DNA from 3 places in the Thermoanaerobacter sp. RKWS2 genome. Region 1 is predicted to be linked to each of the others. Evidence: riboswitches for the same ligand, from Rfam matches in the RefSeq annotation. Region 1 holds a riboswitch; each other region holds the start of a gene.

Region 1 (5,746 bases):
TCTTCACGTATTTTTTCAATATCTTTTAGCAATGTCTGATAACAAGCTTTTTCTCTTTCGAAGCTATCTCTATCAAATTTATAATCCTTTATTGACTTAGCAAGTAGTTCTTTTACAGTATCATACATCGTTTGTAATTTAAAATTCATATCTTTTTCAAATTCACTAAAACTTTCTTCAATCCTTGTTAATAAATCATAACGAATGCGACCTATGTTTCTGTCAACATCAATGTCTACTCTATCTAAAATCCTTTTTAAAATAATTTTTCCAGCAAATTTTTTAGGCAAAAAATAGGTAAAATACACAGGGTCTATTTCTAATGCACCAACATCATATCCTATCTTGTATGTAAATTTACTCTCTGCCGTAATACCACCTACGCTTTTAAAATATTCCAGATTTATGCCGAACAATTCGTTTGCTACTGTTTTTACTTCATCAATGACTGCATTGAGCCTTAAAAGATAATTAGACAAAGCTTTACTATATTGTTCTTCAATATCCCTTTCAATATGACCTTTTAATTTTTCAAATTCTTCTATAATAGCTCTTTCGAGGTACTTTTCAAGCTCTTTTTCTGATTAATTCGACTAAAGTCACGAATACCGTGGTAATATCCTTTTATCTTTTCTGATACTCTTATACTGATAAACTGTTTATATTCTTCCATCTTTTTATCAAAATTCTGTAAAATATTTTTCATATCACCTTGAAACAATAAGGATATTTCTTTTTTGCTTTTTTCAACTTCTTTAATAAAGTTCTCAAAAGATTTTATATTAGATTCAAGACGCTCTAATGGAATTTGTTTCAATTTTATACTGCTTTCAAAAAAGTTTGGCACATCGAAATAATTCTTTCAATATTTTTGGCATAGCTTTCAAGCAACACTTTTTCTTTTTCTTTTATTAAAAAATTCTGCAAATCATTTTCCAGCTTTTGAGTTCCACTCTTTTCAATTGCTTTATTATCTTTTGATATTTTGCCTTCTAATGCCAATTTAGCAGAAATTGGATAAATAGAAATGTTATTATTCTTTGTAATTTCTCTTACAATATTTTCATTAAAATTGATTATTTCCTTTAACTCCATTTCATTTACATAGTCAATTTTATTTAAAACAAAAAATATTTTATTAACATTTTCAGATATTTTAGACAAAAACTCCTTTTCCAGTTCACTTATAGGAGGGTCTACTGAAAGCAAAAAAATCACAGCATCAGCTTTATTTATATAACTATATGCAACATCTGTATTATGTTTATAGACTGAACCAATTCCCGGTGTATCTATGATTACTACGTCATTACTTATAAACTCAAAAGGATATCCTATATGTATTTCCTTGACTCCTTTTATGTTTTTAGGGTTGTTTTTTTCTGTGCAATACAAATCCAATTCTTTAATGTCAATATTTTCACTTCTGCCATCATCATATAGAACTTTTGCCCATATATCAGTGCTATATTGGATTTTTGTTATAACAGATGTTAAAGGAACAACACCTGTTGGAAGTATATCAGCTCCTAACATATAATTAGTAAATGTTGATTTTCCTCTTTTAAATTGTCCTAATATCACAAGATAAAAAATATTATTGCAAAATTTATTTTTAACTTCTGAAACAGCTTCTCCTACTGCTTTAATATTGATATCTTTTGATATTCTTTCTATTTTTTCAAATATCACATCTAAGCTTCTTTTCATCTGGTTATATTGCTCCTTCATTAGCTCACCTCATATCAACAGTATAATCGAAATTCAGATATGGAGTGACATTTTTTACCTTACCATCACCCCCTAAAAAGCAAAATAGTTCCTACTGGCTTTTACACCAAGTAGGAACTATCAGCCCTTCGGCGGTTGAAGTGAGTTCCATCACTTTTTATACAATTGTCAATATCATTATACCCAAAATGTAAAAACTTTGCAAGATAGTAAAAGCTAAAGATATGCGTGCAGTATATTTCTGTTATATGATATAATGAAATCAAGGGAAGATTTATTAAAGAGTGTGTTTGACTTTTAAAGTGTGACTTTCAAAGAATGAGTCTATAAGTTTTGAAAGACAAGAAGAAAAAGTAGAAAAAAGTTTCAGAAGGGATGAGAAATTATGCCTAAAATATCTGCTTTTGAAAAACATTTTGACAGATATGAAGAATGGTTTGAAAAAAATGAATACGCCTATCAATCGGAATTAGATGCTGTAAAATTGCTTATGCCGAAATTTGAAAAAGGGTTGGAAGTAGGAATCGGAACTGGAAAGTTTGCAGTACCTCTAGGTATAAAAAGCGGAGTAGAACCTTCTTATCAAATGAGAAAAATTGCTTTAGAACGGGGTCTTAATGTGGTAGATGGAGTAGCAGAAAATCTTCCGTTTGAAGACAACTCTTTTGACCTTGTTTTAATGGTGACGACTGTATGTTTTGTAGACGATGTGCTAAAATCCTTCAAAGAATGTTTTAGAGTACTTAAAAATAGCGGTACAATTTTAATAGGCTTTGTAGATAGAGAGAGCACAATTGGCAAAATATATCAAGCAAATAAAGAAAAAAGTCTATTTTACAAAGAAGCAACGTTTTATTCTACAAGTGAAATAGTTGAATTGCTTTATGAAGCAGGATTTAAAAATTTCAATTTCTCACAGACCATTTTTAAAAAACTTGATGAAATGAAAGAAAAAGAACCTGTAAGATATGGCTTTGGCAAAGGCTCCTTCATAGTAATAAGCGCTAAAAAATGATATTTGAACTACACTTTTTAAAACAAAGCTTTTATTACGTTGTCTAAAAAATCCCCTTCTTTGGGTTGCGTATCCTCTTTTGATTCTATTTTTTCTATCAATGTACCTGATAAAACAATTTGCACATTTTGATTTCTATCCACAATTATTGAAATAGGTTCCAAAGCTCCACTAAGTATACCTAAAATAACCATTATCTGTGAAGGGGTTAAGACTCCCTTCTTTTTTTCATCTCCTCCTTTTCCACCTGTATTATCTTTTTCACCATTTTCCCCATTCCCTTTATCACCTTTCCCTCCATCTACATCAGGATGTTCTCCACCTTCTTCATCTTTATCCTCCTCCTTATTTTCTTTTTGACCATTCTCTTCGCTATTTTCCCTTAATCCTAGCTTTAATAGCAAATCTTTCAATTGGGATTCTAAATTATCCGATGAAAACATGTATTTTCTCCCCCTATAACTTTTATGTCATCTTATTGGCAGTGGAAAAATTATTATCGCTGGCTCTTCAGGTTTTGCATAACCCAAACCGAAATAGAGAATCAACGAAAGTACAATTACAAGCAAATAAGCATTTAATCCTTCTTTTTCTTCTTTCATAGCGATCACTCTTTTCATAAAATTTTATATACTCATTTTTATATATGATTTTATAGTTTGTCTTGTGCTTGTACTGAATAATAAATATAGGCCTCCACATTAGTATGGAAGCCTATGCTTTGTCTCCTCTGTATATTAAAGCTTCTTCGTCTACGTATAATTCACAAGGTTTATATTCATTTTCAATTCCTTTTGAATCTTTTAAGGTCTCTATACGATACATAGAAGACCGGTACCAATTAAGTTTTGGCTCTACTTGCACAAATTCATATTGTTTACCTACTGTATTTAAAAGATAGTCCCAATTTACATAATGATTAAAGTTATGGATAATATCTGTCACTACCACTTTAAATTTACTTGCTAAAATTTGCTGGAAAACATTCCACTTTTCCAATGAGGCCTCTATCGACGTCAGTCCAAAATACCCCGCACACCCTTCTTTGGAAAGAGCAGAAATCCCTCTTCCTATGCAAATTTCCAAAGCTTCTATAGTCTCTGGCGGGTCAGTAATAAAAGTATCAAAATACCCTACATATTCCTCTGGTAGTTTGTCTCTAAAATCGTATTTCATGGCTTTTATAGGCAGATTATATTTATTTGCCACCTCATTGATGTATTCCACTAGTCTATCGTCTATTTCCATCACAACAATTTCCGTTGTCATACCTGAAAGTCCTGCTGCTATACTTACAAGGTCATCATCACCTAAAACTAAAAGCTTTTTCCCCTCTAAATCTCCTCTTTCAGCCAGGAGAGCTATTCTGCCCACCACTGTTTGTGTCGTAACAAAACCTTGGTCATAATCGCTAATAGCTTTTGGGCGATTTACTGTCACTTGGTCAAATTTTTTGATCAAGTCTTCTAATTTAGAAAAGTTTATCCCTCGTCCTTCACACGCGTGACAAGTATATGTTCTTTTTGGAGCTATTTTAAGACTCCCAAGATATTCTAAACCTTTAGAATTAAATTTTATATCTCCATTTTTCTCAACTTTCAACAAATTTTTTTGACGTAGTAACTCAATTATTTCTGCTACAACTGAAAAAGGTTTTTGTGAAAGAGTTATAATCTCCCAAAAATGCGGAGTTGCTGCAGCAGCTGACAATATTTTTTCCACATCCTTAGAGGAAGTCATAACCCCTGTTTTTTGGTAGATTTGGTGCGCTATATCTTGTAGACTTTCCATCTTCTCACCCCCATAATAGTATTTCTACAAGCTTTTTACACCTTCAAAATACCATACAGGGGTATATTCCATTTAAGCCAATATTTAGGCCAGCACATAAAATTATACATTTAATTGAATAAAAAAGTCAAGAGAGGTCAAAATTACGTAGTCTCCCTCTCTATCAGAGTTATAGGCAAAATATTTTCTTTTTCCACCTTTTCACCATCTATTTGGCGTAATATCAGTTCAATAGCTTTTCTTGCTATTTCTTTAATTGGTTGTCTTACGGTTGTTAAAGAGGGAACTACCAAATTAGCAACATTTATATCATCATAACCTACAATTTTCAAATCCTGAGGTATTTTTTTATTTAACTCTTTAGCCACACTTATTACAGAAGCAGCGATTAAATCGCCACTGGCAAATATCCCGTCGATGTCTGGATGTTCTTTAAAAAGGTCTCTTACTATTTTTTTAAATTCTTCTATTTCAAAGCTATTTAATTTTGTTTCTACAACGTAATGTTCCACACCCTCTTGTGTTGCTACATCTTTGAACGCTTTATAACGGTTATTTGCCGGTGTATTCAAAATCAATGGTCCGCTTATGTGAGCGATTTTTTTACATCCCTTTTGTATTAAAAGTTTTGTAGCCAAAATTCCACCTTTATAATTGTCTGAAGCTACATAAGGTATATTGGAATAATATCTATCAATTGCCACTATAGGAAGTTTCACATTTAAATATTGCTCTGCTTCTAAGGTATGACTGCCAATAATTATACCATCAACTTGATGTCTTTTCAGCATATCTATATACTCTTTTTCCTTGCTACTATCTTGCCCAGAATTGCACAACAAAATTTTATAACCTTCTTGATAAGCGTAATATTCTATGAAACTTGTCAACTCTGCAAAAAAAGGGTGTGATACATTGGGAATTAATAAACCTATTAAATAGGATTTTTTTCTGTATAAGGACCTTGCTAATTCGTTAGGCTGGTAATTTAATTCTTTCATCGCCTCATAGACTTTTTTCTCGTTACCTCGCTTATATAGCCTCTGTTATTTAAAACCCTTGATACAGTCGTAACAGTAACTCCTGCTTTTTTCGCTACGTCTTTTATAGTTGGCATGTCTATCACCTTCTATTACTACTTTTTATCTCCTCTTCTATTATACCTTTATCGTAATTACAATTAAAGTTTTCATATTGAGATAATGCGCG
Region 2 (5,746 bases), 500 kb from region 1:
CACTATTACTTTTAAATCATCTTCTAATTTGTTTAACACTTGATACAATTCTGTGTTGTTGTATTCTTCCTGGGGTACAGGAATATCATGGAAGTCATCTACTGTTATTACTCTTTTCTGGAGGCGTTTTATTTGGTAGCAATTGTTTACTAAAATTTTCATAAGCCATGTTTTAAAATACTTTGGATGTTTTAATTGAGAAATAGACTCATAAGCTTTTAGTACAGTTTCAGATACGGCATCAGCACAGTCATTGTCGTCCTGCAATATGCTTTTTGCCACTATATACATGTCTTTTTCAAAATGGTATATGAGTTTTGCAAAGGAAGACTTGTCTCCTTGCTTGGCTTTCTTTACTTCTTGTATGATTTCCAATCTTACACCTCCTATTTTGCGATGAGATGAGTCATCCGGATGACCTTCTCACTTTATAGATGATTGTGGAAGGAGTTTGGTTCTCGGATAAGATTATATCTTGTTGGATAAGTGATTGTTTTTAGAAGGATACAAGTATACCTATGTACTTTATACTAAGGATACTAGGGAAGGAACAATTTACTCTGTAACCATTTTGTAACCAAAACTTAATAATTTTTTAATAAATTTTAACATTTAAAGTGGTATAATGAAATAAAAAATACAAGCAGGGGGATTTTACCTGTGAGGAAGAAGTGGTCAGTAGTTACAGGTGTTGTCATGTTAATACTAGCCTTTGCTGCAGGTGCTTTCGCATCTAATCATATTAAGATCTCTAATTATATTAAGATCATTGTTAACGGCCAAGAAATCAAACCAGACGTTCCACCGCAAATTATTAACGGAAGAACTATGGTCCCTGTAAAGTGGATTGCTGAATCATTAGGTGCTGATGTCCAGTTGGAACAGAGCAGTGAAGGTTATACAGTAAAAATAACTTCAAAGCTGTTGGAGAGGTTACATGCCATTGAGCCAGAACAACCTAACACAATAGTGAACGATTGGAACAGAGAACAAATTAAACAGTTCTTAGAACAAAATACGATTCATTCTATTCAAGATATCCGTTCGCTTGGTTGTAAAGTTCCTTTTGAAATTACCAGCGAAGATGATAGCTGGATTCGACCTATTTACTCTAAAGCCTGGCATAGTACCTTTATGGGAGGAAAATATAGTGACATAACACAACTTATTAGTTGTGCTCAACGCAACTTTTTCATTTATACCGGAGGACTTTCTGAAGGAGCAGGGTTGTATTACATGATTGGATTTTCAGAAGACTGGGAAAAACCAGTCGGCAGTTCTTTTAATTCATCACATTCTTTTGAACTATGGCTATTATCTCATAAGGTTAAAGAAATCTACCGATTGGATGATGAATGGTTGGTGGTAGTTGAACCTCAACTTCAAGGTTACCAAACGGTGAGGATAAACTATAGTGATGCTGGGATAATGGTGGATAAAGAAACAAAGAGCCGAATAATGCTTTTTCGAATGGTTACTCCGGAAGGTTACGAATTGGAACGTGCTGCTGAAGTTCTTCCAGTGCAATAAATACATAATAAAAAAGGCTGCCACTTTTTTATACAGACTTCTTTTTAGTACTCTTTTAATCTTTCATCAACTTGTGCAATTAAGGAAAAATCTTTATCATCGTGCAACAAATATAAATTGTTTTCAATGGCTGTTTGTGCTATGAGTAAATCTATAGTGCTGCGAATGGTGATTCCCTTTTTCCCAATAGATACGGGGACGGTTTCTTTGTCCGACTCGGACAAAGAAACCGTCCCCGTGTCTATTTAAGATTTGTTCACTTCTGTGTCATATTCAACAAAATTTCTCTAATTTCTGTAGCTTTATCTTCATCTGCAAGGACTACTAGATAATCGCCGGCTAGAATTTTCGTATTTCCCTTTGGTATTAATTCATGCGTTCCCCTCTTTATGCCAACAAGTAAGCAACTTTGGGGCAAACTAATATCCTTTAATTTTTTGCCATCTAAACTTGAGCCTACACAAACAGGCATTTCGAAAATCGTCTTTCTTTTTTTATTGGCGGTAATAGATTTTTGTCCTTTCTTTATTGGCAGACGTTCTAACAAAGATTCATAAATCGGCATATTTGAGAACAAATCTGATGAAAGGTATGCCGTTATAGAGACAGTGCTTAGGGCCAACAAATGAGAAAATGAACCGGTCATTTCAGTTACGAGCAAACTACCTGTTATCGGTGCCCTAACTATAGCAGCAAAATATCCTGCCATAGCAAATACAATAAAATTTTTGATATAAATAGGGTTTATATGCATTATTTTAATTATTACAGTTCCGTATATGTTGCCAATCAGTGAACCTATTATAAGGAGGGGCATAAAAATACCTCCTGGTACACCTGAGCCATAGCTTACCATAGTAAATAAAAATTTAACAATCAATAGCAAAATTAAAAATTTTAAACTAAAACTATCTTTACTTAATGTATCGACAAGACTTTCACCGCCGCCAAGTGCCATAGGTATCCATAGTCCAACTGCAACAGATATAATAAGAGGTATTATTGGCTTCATATGTGATTTTATTTTTAACATGTTGTATATATCTTGAGTTTTTAAAAGAGTTTTATTAAATACAATTCCACATAACCCAACGATAATTCCAAGTAAAATAAGATAAAGATAATTATTAAGCGGCATTACTGCTAGATTTTTCAGATTAAAAATAGGTTTGATTCCTAATAGTTCACCAGCTACAAAAGTTGATGTAAGTGATGAAACCATACTAGATACAAGTACCAATGGTGAGAAATTTTTATGCAGTTCTTCAAGAGCAAAAATAACTCCTGCAAGTGGTGCATTAAAAGCTGCTGCAAGCCCTGCACTAGCTCCGCATGTAAGAAGGTATTTTTCTTCAACTCTAAATCTACCAAACAACCTACTTATTCCTTGTCCGATTGAAGAACCAATTTGCACACATGGACCTTCGCGCCCTAAAGAAAGTCCTGCACCTATCGCTAAAATAGTACCTATGAGCTTTAACAATAAAACTCGTAACCAATTAACTTTTATATAACCGATAATCATGCCTTCAACTTGAGGTATACCGCTACCGCTTATCATAGGTTCTTTTTTCACTATTATACCCAATAATAAGCCTATTAGAGAAAGGAAAATTATCCAGCCAATTAACAAGTAAGGATTTGTATGAAGAATTTTGTATACACTTATTACAAGAATATTTGTTTTTTCAAGAATATATCTTAAAATAGCAATAATCAATCCAACAAAGAAACCTGTTATAATGCCTTCAACTATAATACGCTTGCGAAATTCTTCCCAATGTATTAAAGTATTGAATGTTATACTTTTACCTTTATTCAATAAGATCCCTCCCAAAACATAAAATGAATGAATATTTATTTTTCTCATATTATCATTATACTACAAAATAATGATATCAAGTATTTTATATTGTTAAGTTTACTTATAGAATAATAAGCAGTATTACAAAATTTGGATATAAAACAATACAAAAATTTTTTTATTTTAAACAAATAAACATAAACATTATGCTTTGAAGTAAATTTTCACATATTCTTGCAGGCTTCATAAAAAAGTGATATAATATTCAAAAAGGGATGAAGCCCCCTTTTGGAAAATCCGAACTGCTGATAAACAGCTGATGGCTTCTACGGTAAAAACGTAGGGGTTGTCAGCTTTTTTATATTTAGTGCATTTGCCTACAACTTTGAAAGGGAGGTACTTTCTTATGCCTTTCCATAGCATATTATTTGAAAAAAACGAAGATGGAGTAAAAAAAGAAACATTCGAAGCGCCTGATTTTTTTGTTGACTTAAATCTTGATCAAATTATAGATGTCATAACAAGAGGCAAAGAAGAATATAATTTAAAACTGTTTTTTTACACTCCTTTAAACGATATTGATACTATCAAGTATCGCCATGAAATAATGCAAGATCTTGAAAATGAAGTTTTGCTTGAGGATATAAAATCATTTGCGGAAAAAATGCAAGAAATGCGCAAACACCTTGCTCAAGCAGACAAACTTTACTACAAATACCAGAAAGAAAGATGGTTTTTGGATGCTGTAGAAATCTACTGTGATGCAATTACTGATTTAGTAGAAGACTTGTCTTCTGTAGAGTTAAAATCTCGTGGTTTTTTAGCATTTCGTCAATATTTGATGGATTATATCAATTCTGACCGTTTTCAGCTGCTACTGAGTGAAACGAAAAAACTTAAAGCTGATTTGTCTACAGTAAAATATTGCTTGTTAATAAAAGGTAACCGTGTGACGGTCCGTAAATATGAATCTGAAATTGATTACAGTATAGAAGTAGAAAAAACGTTTGAAAAATTCAAACAGGAAGCAGCAAAGGATTATAAAGTCAAATTTTCTGATTGGCCAGATATGAACCATGTCGAAGCAAAAATATTGGATTTAGTAGCTCAGTTATATCATGATATATTTTCTAATCTTGATAATTATTGTATGAAAAATAGTGATTATTTAGATGAGACAATAGCTACTTTTGATAGGGAAGTACAATTTTATATTGCTTATTTGGAATATATGGCACTATTCAAGCGCCTGGACTAAAATTTTGTTATCCACAAATATCTAGTAAATGCAAGGAAGTTTATAATTACGAAGGATTTGATTTAGCTCTGGCTTATAAACTCATCAACGAAAATTCGGCTGTTGTTTGTAATGATTTTTATTTAAAAGGTAAAGAGCGTATATTTGTAATTACCGGTCCGAACCAGGGAGGCAAAACAACATTTGCACGCACTTTCGGACAATTGCATTATTTGGCCAGTATAGGCTGCCCTGTTCCCGGAAAGGAAGCGCAACTCTTTCTTTTTGATAAACTATTTACACATTTTGAAAAGGAAGAAAATATTAAAGATCTTCGTGGAAAACTGGAAGATGAATTGCTTAGAATTTACAATATTCTTGCCCAGGCCACATCAAACAGTATTATAATAATGAATGAAATTTTTACATCTACCACAGCAAAAGACGCATTATTTTTAAGTAAGAAGATAATGGAAAAAATAATACAATTAGATGTGCTGTGCGTCTGGGTAACATTTATAGATGAATTGGCATTCTTAAGCGAAAAAATTGTAAGTATGGTCAGTACGGTAGTTCCTGAGAATCCGGCATTGCGCACATATAAAATTGTTAGAAGACCTCCTGATGGGCTTTCATACGCCATATCAATTGCTGAAAAATATAGGCTTACGTATAACTGCTTAAAGGAGAGGATAAAATCATGAAAGTTTTACTTATGTATAGAGATCATGATTTTGACCTGCAACAAAAATTGCCCTCGAACGAAGAAGCATTGATACAGGATTTAGAATTAAACACTTTGTTCAATGCTATGTCCCTTGGTGATAATTTTTTATTTGAAGTAGCCAAAAAATCTGTTTTATCCAGCGTGTATAGTGATCTGGCTACAATATTATATCGCCAAGATGTTCTGAAGGATTCTCTAAAAAATTCTTCCATTGTTAGGAATATCTATAATATAGCAGTAGAAGCAATTGAAAACGAGAAAAAGTATTATTTTAGCATTTTCACCAGGTACCCTGCAGCTATACTTCATAGCTCAATGGATGTATTGCATATGTTTATGGAAATGCTGAAAAAACTAAAGAGTATTGCCGACCAACATGCTGATAAATTCGAATCAGAGGGCTTTAAAAGGTTTTTTGCAATGCTCAAAAAAGAACTTGATGATGAAT
Region 3 (5,746 bases), 830 kb from region 1:
TTGTTACAATTGAAAATAACGAGGTGTTAAACATGTATCAGTCTTTGTATAGAAAGTATAGGCCAAGAAGTTTTAAAGAAGTGGTGGGGCAAGAACATATTGTAAGAACTTTAAAAAACCAAATAAAGTTAAAAAAGATAGGACATGCTTATCTCTTTACAGGTACAAGAGGAACAGGAAAAACCAGTGTAGCTAAGATTTTTGCAAAAGCAGTTAATTGTTTAAATAATAAAGATGGAGAGCCTTGTAATTCTTGTGAGATTTGTCAAGCTATAAATAACAACACTACGATGGATGTTTTAGAGATTGATGCTGCGTCTAATAACAGTGTAAATGATGTAAGAGAATTGAGAGAATCTGTAATTTACTCTCCATCCATAGCTAAGTACAAAGTATATATAATTGATGAGGTGCATATGCTTTCTACAGGGGCTTTTAATGCTCTTTTAAAGACATTGGAAGAGCCACCTCCTCATGTGATTTTTATTCTTGCGACTACAGAGCCGGACAAATTGCCAGATACTATTTTATCCCGCTGTCAAAGGTTTGACTTTAAAAAAATACCTACTCGATTAATAGCGCAAAATCTTGAAAAAATTTGCATTGACAGCAACATAAAAATTGAAGAGAAGGGTCTTAAAACTATCGCACTTTATGGCAATGGTTCTATGAGAGATGCTATTAGTCTTTTAGAACAATGTGCTTCTTATAAAGAAGGCCTTATAACCTATGAAGATGTATGCGAAATGTTAGGTGTAGCTAATGATGAAATGTTATTTTCTCTTTTAGATTACATGAATGCTAAAGATGTAGCAGCTTCATTGAAACAATTAGATAAAATTTTGTCTTATGGAATAGACGTGGGGAATTTTTTAAAGTCCTTAACTTATATTTTGAGAGATATGGTGCTTTACAAAACAGGAGGAGAGGAATTAAAAGAAATTTTATACAGCGATGTAGAAACTGTAAAAGAAAGAGTGCAAAACTTTGGTACAGCTTTTTTGACTAACGCTTTAGAAAAATTTACAAATCTACAAAAAGAAGTTAGATATGCTATATCTCCGTTAACCCTTTTAGAAGTGACTATTTTGAGGTTGATAAAGCCGGAAATTTCTTACGATATGATGAGTTTGCTAGCAAGAGTAGAACAAATAGAAGACAAATTAGAAAAAGGACAATTTTTTCTGAGGGAAGAAAAAGAAGAGAAAAATAAAAAAATAAATTCGCCAGAAGAAGAAAAAGAAGAAAACGTGGCATCGCAAATAGTACAGCAAGAGGATATAGATCTAGAAAAGGTGTGGGCTGAAGTAAAAGAAATGATAAAAAAAGAAAGAATAGCTTTGTATGCCTTTATAGAAAAAGGGATTCCTTATTTAAAAAAAGGAACAATTGTGGTAGAATATCCTGAAGAGTATGCTTTATTAAAGGAGGAATTGAGCAAAGCGGAAAACAAAAGTTTTATTGAAGGAATATTAAAAGAACTAGTTGGGAAGGCAATTCCTTTGAAGTTTGAATTAAGAAAAAATGAAGAGGAATTACTTGTACAGCAAGTTAAGGAGTTTTTTGGTGAAGATATAGAGATAATATAATTTTCACAAATAATTCAAAAAAGCATATAAATATTTTTAGAATAAAATTTAGGAGGTTATAGTGTTATGGCAAAAGGCGGATTTCCGGGCGGGTTTAATATAAATAACATGATTAAACAAGCCCAACAGATGCAAGAAGAAATAAAGAAAATGCAAGAAGAGCTAATGCAAAAGACTGTAGAAGCTACTGTCGGTGGTGGGATGGTAAAAGCAGTTGCTAATGGCAGAAAAGAACTTGTAAGTATTGAAATAAATCCTGATGTTGTAGATAAAGATGATGTAGAAACGTTAGAAGACCTTGTATTAGCTGCGGTTAATCAAGCGTTAAGGAATGCAGAAGAAATGATTGCTTCTGAAATGGCAAAGATAACCGGAGGACTAAACATTCCTGGACTGTTTTGAGGTGAAAAAATGAACTATTATTCTACTTCTATAGCGAAGCTTATAGAAGAACTGTCAAAGTTGCCCGGTATAGGTCCTAAAACAGCACAAAGGCTTGCTTTTTTCATAATAAATATGCCTTTGGAAGAGGTAAAAAGCTTGTCTCAAGCGATTATTGATGCAAAAGAAAAGATAAAGTATTGTAGAATTTGTTATAACATAACTGACACAGAGGTTTGTAACATATGTAGTGATAAAGAAAGAGATCATTCTCTTATATGTGTTGTTTCTCATCCTATGGATGTTGTTGCAATGGAGAAAATACGAGAGTATAAAGGAGTGTATCATGTACTTCATGGTGTTATTTCTCCTATAGAGGGCGTTGGCCCTGAAGATATAAAAATTAAAGAACTTTTAGACAGAGTAAAAAATGGAAATGTAAAAGAAGTCATACTTGCTACAAATCCTGACATAGAAGGAGAAGCGACAGCAATGTACATTGCTAAGCTATTAAAACCGTTAGGAATAAAAGTCACAAGGATTGCTCATGGGGTGCCGGTAGGTGGTGACTTGGAATACACCGATGTTGTAACTCTTTCAAGGGCTCTTGAAGGTAGAAGAGAATTGTAAAAGGTATTGCATTTTCATTTGTACTTTATTATAATAAATTTGTAGTAAATAACAGAAGGCGATGGAGCTCGCCATAAATGCGGAAACGCTGATGGCTCCTATTAGGATGATATAAGGCCTAATAGGAGCTTTTTATTGCCCAAAAATGTAAACAGAAAGGGAGATTTTCATGGAATACATCTATATAGGGATTGGAGGATTTTTTGGAGCAGTACTAAGATATTTAATAACAATTTACTTTACAAAGATGTATCACACTGCATTTCCCTTTGAAACTTTTATGATAAATATTTTAGGTTCGTTTTTGTTAAGTTTTATTGCTAATTTTACTATGGATGAGTACAAGGTAAATACTAATTTGAGATTGGCGATAACAACAGGATTTATTGGGGCTTTTACAACATTTTCTACTTTTAGTATGGAAACAATAAATTTATTAAAAGCAGGGAAAGATTATATTGCTCTAAGTTATATAATTTTATCAATATTTGGAGGCCTTTTGATGTCTTATTTAGGATTTGAATTTGCTGACAAAACTTTTGACTTACTAAAGGAGCGGGAGGAAGAACAGTGACAAGTATACTATATGTAGGAATTGGAGGAATTTTGGGAGCAATATTGAGATATGAAATATCGCGGCATATAAAGGAAAACCGAGAGATAGTTATTCCTATCGAAACTTTTATTATAAATGTATTAGGTGCGTTTTTATTAAACTTTTTATCAAGTCCTAAAATAAATGTAAATTTAAGCTATGATGTTAAACTTTTTCTGACAACGGGATTTCTAGGTGCTTTTACAACATACTCAACTTTTTCCCATGAGACAGTAGACTTAATCAAGAATAAAAAATATTTTCATGCATTTATATATATGTCCTTAACAATTATATTTGGACTAATAGGAGGAGTATTGGGATATTATCTCGGAAATTATATGGGAAAATTGATTTGATTGGTGTATAATATATGTCAGTAGAAAATAAATATCAGTTAGGAGGAATAAAATGTGAATTTGAATTATAATAATCTGCTGTCTGCTTTATCTTTGGCCCTTGACGTGCAAGAGTATAAGAACATGGGACATGCAAGAAGGGTGGCTTATATTTCTCTAAGGATTTCTGAGATGCTGAATTTGGATGAAAAAGAAACAAAAAAAGTGTATTATTCTGCTTTGTTACATGATATAGGACAAGGAGATATATACGAAGATTTTAACAAAGACGAATGGTGGAAACACAGTGAAAGAGGAAGTGAAATTGTAAAGAAGTTGCCCTTTGGAGAAAATTTTTCGGATATTATAAGATATCATCATGAAAATTACGATGGAAGCGGACATTTTAAACTAAATGGCGATTCTATTCCTTTAGGAGCTCAGATTGTTTTTATATCTGATCAATTTGATATACGGTACACCTCATCGGTTGGGAAAGAAAGTGAGTATAATATTCGGAATAATATCAAAGAAGGTATAAAAAGTGGTACTGGCAAGATGTTTAATCCCGTGGTTGCAAATGCATTACTTGACCTTACAAGACAAGAAAAATTTTGGCTTGATTATAAATTTTTTGATATAAAAAGTATATTAAAAAGGATTGAACCTAAAGACACGGTTTCAATAGGAATTAATGAATTAGAGGATATAGCAGAGGTTTTTGCACAGATTATCGATAATAGAAGCCGTTTTACCTATAACCATTCTAAAGGTATTTCAAAGTTAGCTTATGAAATGGCTAAGGTGATAGGATATGATGAAGAAACTTCTCGAAAAATAAAAATTGCGGGATTGCTTCATGACCTTGGAAAGCTAGCCATACCTAATTCTATTCTTGACAAACCGGACAAGCTTACTGAAGAGGAGTTTATGGTTATAAAATCTCATACCTATTATACTAAAGAAATACTCAAAGAAATAGGAGGAATAGATGATATAGCAGAATGGGCCGCAAATCATCACGAGAAATTAGATGGAAGCGGGTATCCTGAGGGATTAAAAGGTGACGAAATTGGAGAGATTGATAGACATGTGGCGGTTTGTGACATGTATCAAGCATTGACAGAAGACAGGCCTTATAGAAAGGGACTTGAACCGAAGCAGGCGATAGACATTATTGCAAAATCGGTGAAAGATAATAAAGTAAGCGGAGAGTCTTTAGAAATTTTAAAAGAAGTGGTACTTTGATGTATACTCAACCGTATTTTAGGAAATAATACGGTTGAGGAGGTATATTATGGGAATGCTTTTCGATTATTTAAAAGAGATTGCGGTAACAAAAAATATATATGACTACAATAGTGAGAACTATCAATTGGTAAATGAAGTGAGACAAACGATAAAAGAATTGAAAGATGCAGAAATTTATTTTCAAAGTGTCACAGACCCTGACTTAGTAGATTATGCTATATATCGGTTAGAGAGTTTAAAGAGAAAGTACATATATTTATTGAAAAAAGCAAAAAAAGAGGGAATAAATTTTGATAATTTTTCGTCCCTCCTATCATAATTTGTCCTCCCCCTAAGTATAAATATAACAGTAGACTCTTAGGGGGTTTTTGTATGAATATAAGCATTGAATACAATATAATCATTGCTTACTTAATTGGCTTGTTTTTACTTTATCTTTTAGGATGGTTATTAGTAGTTCCAAGAAAAATTTTGCTAAGAATTATAATAAATGGAATTATTGGCGGCTTAATTTTGTTTATTATCAATTTGATAGGAAAATCTCTTGGATTATATATTGCTATAAATCCTGTGACTGCTCTTGTTGTAGGCTTTTTGGGTATTCCAGGAATTATCCTTTTGATAATTTTGCAGCATATTGTTTGAAATCACTACAAAAATAAACAGTTTAAATAAGCCTCCTTTTTGGAATAATAATTGTGTAAAAAAGATAAAAGGAGGATTATTATGACTGTTAAGAGTGATATGGAAAAAGCTATTGCAGCCGCACAATCGGCTCTTGGAACCTATGCGCAATTTGCAAGCTCTACAGATGACCCTGCTGCAAAACAAATGTTTCAACAGATGCAACAAGATATGCAAAGACATGTCACTATGCTTACTAATAGGTTAAATTATATAAATGCCCATAACAAACTAAATCAACAGTCTCAAGCTACACAGCAAGCGACACAACAAAATCA

The links. A riboswitch is a leader RNA that binds a small molecule or an ion and turns the genes downstream of it on or off. The one in region 1 is predicted to bind fluoride.
Region 2: linked by a shared signal. The riboswitch ahead of OEI98_RS15415 (MutS-related protein) and the one ahead of OEI98_RS15365 (dynamin family protein) in region 1 are both predicted to bind fluoride.
Region 3: linked by a shared signal. The riboswitch ahead of crcB (fluoride efflux transporter CrcB) and the one ahead of OEI98_RS15365 (dynamin family protein) in region 1 are both predicted to bind fluoride.

Annotation. Positions count from the first base shown of each region.
Region 1 is NZ_CP110888.1:2,048,675-2,054,420, forward strand. It holds partial or broken gene OEI98_RS15365 (dynamin family protein) at 1-1,731, opposite strand, end outside; fluoride riboswitch at 1,836-1,895, opposite strand; gene OEI98_RS10910 (class I SAM-dependent methyltransferase) at 2,117-2,746, shown strand; gene OEI98_RS10915 (hypothetical protein) at 2,764-3,189, opposite strand; gene OEI98_RS10920 (hypothetical protein) at 3,217-3,366, opposite strand; gene OEI98_RS10925 (bis-aminopropyl spermidine synthase family protein) at 3,461-4,537, opposite strand; partial or broken gene OEI98_RS10930 (LacI family DNA-binding transcriptional regulator) at 4,681-5,654, opposite strand.
Region 2 is NZ_CP110888.1:2,552,012-2,557,757, reverse strand. It holds gene OEI98_RS13605 (sigma-70 family RNA polymerase sigma factor) at 1-375, opposite strand, end outside; gene OEI98_RS13600 (copper amine oxidase N-terminal domain-containing protein) at 661-1,530, shown strand; partial or broken gene OEI98_RS13595 (twitching motility protein PilT) at 1,575-1,712, opposite strand; gene OEI98_RS13590 (ClC family H(+)/Cl(-) exchange transporter) at 1,787-3,352, opposite strand; fluoride riboswitch at 3,597-3,670, shown strand; partial or broken gene OEI98_RS15415 (MutS-related protein) at 3,741-5,275, shown strand; gene OEI98_RS13575 (MutS-related protein) at 5,272-5,746, shown strand, end outside.
Region 3 is NZ_CP110888.1:51,440-57,185, forward strand. It holds gene dnaX (DNA polymerase III subunit gamma/tau) at 33-1,589, shown strand; gene OEI98_RS00290 (YbaB/EbfC family nucleoid-associated protein) at 1,656-1,991, shown strand; gene recR (recombination mediator RecR) at 2,001-2,600, shown strand; fluoride riboswitch at 2,649-2,708, shown strand; gene crcB (fluoride efflux transporter CrcB) at 2,770-3,174, shown strand; gene crcB (fluoride efflux transporter CrcB) at 3,171-3,554, shown strand; gene OEI98_RS00310 (HD-GYP domain-containing protein) at 3,609-4,781, shown strand; gene OEI98_RS00315 (DUF2508 family protein) at 4,831-5,103, shown strand; gene OEI98_RS00320 (pro-sigmaK processing inhibitor BofA family protein) at 5,157-5,429, shown strand; gene OEI98_RS00325 (DUF1657 domain-containing protein) at 5,511-5,746, shown strand, end outside.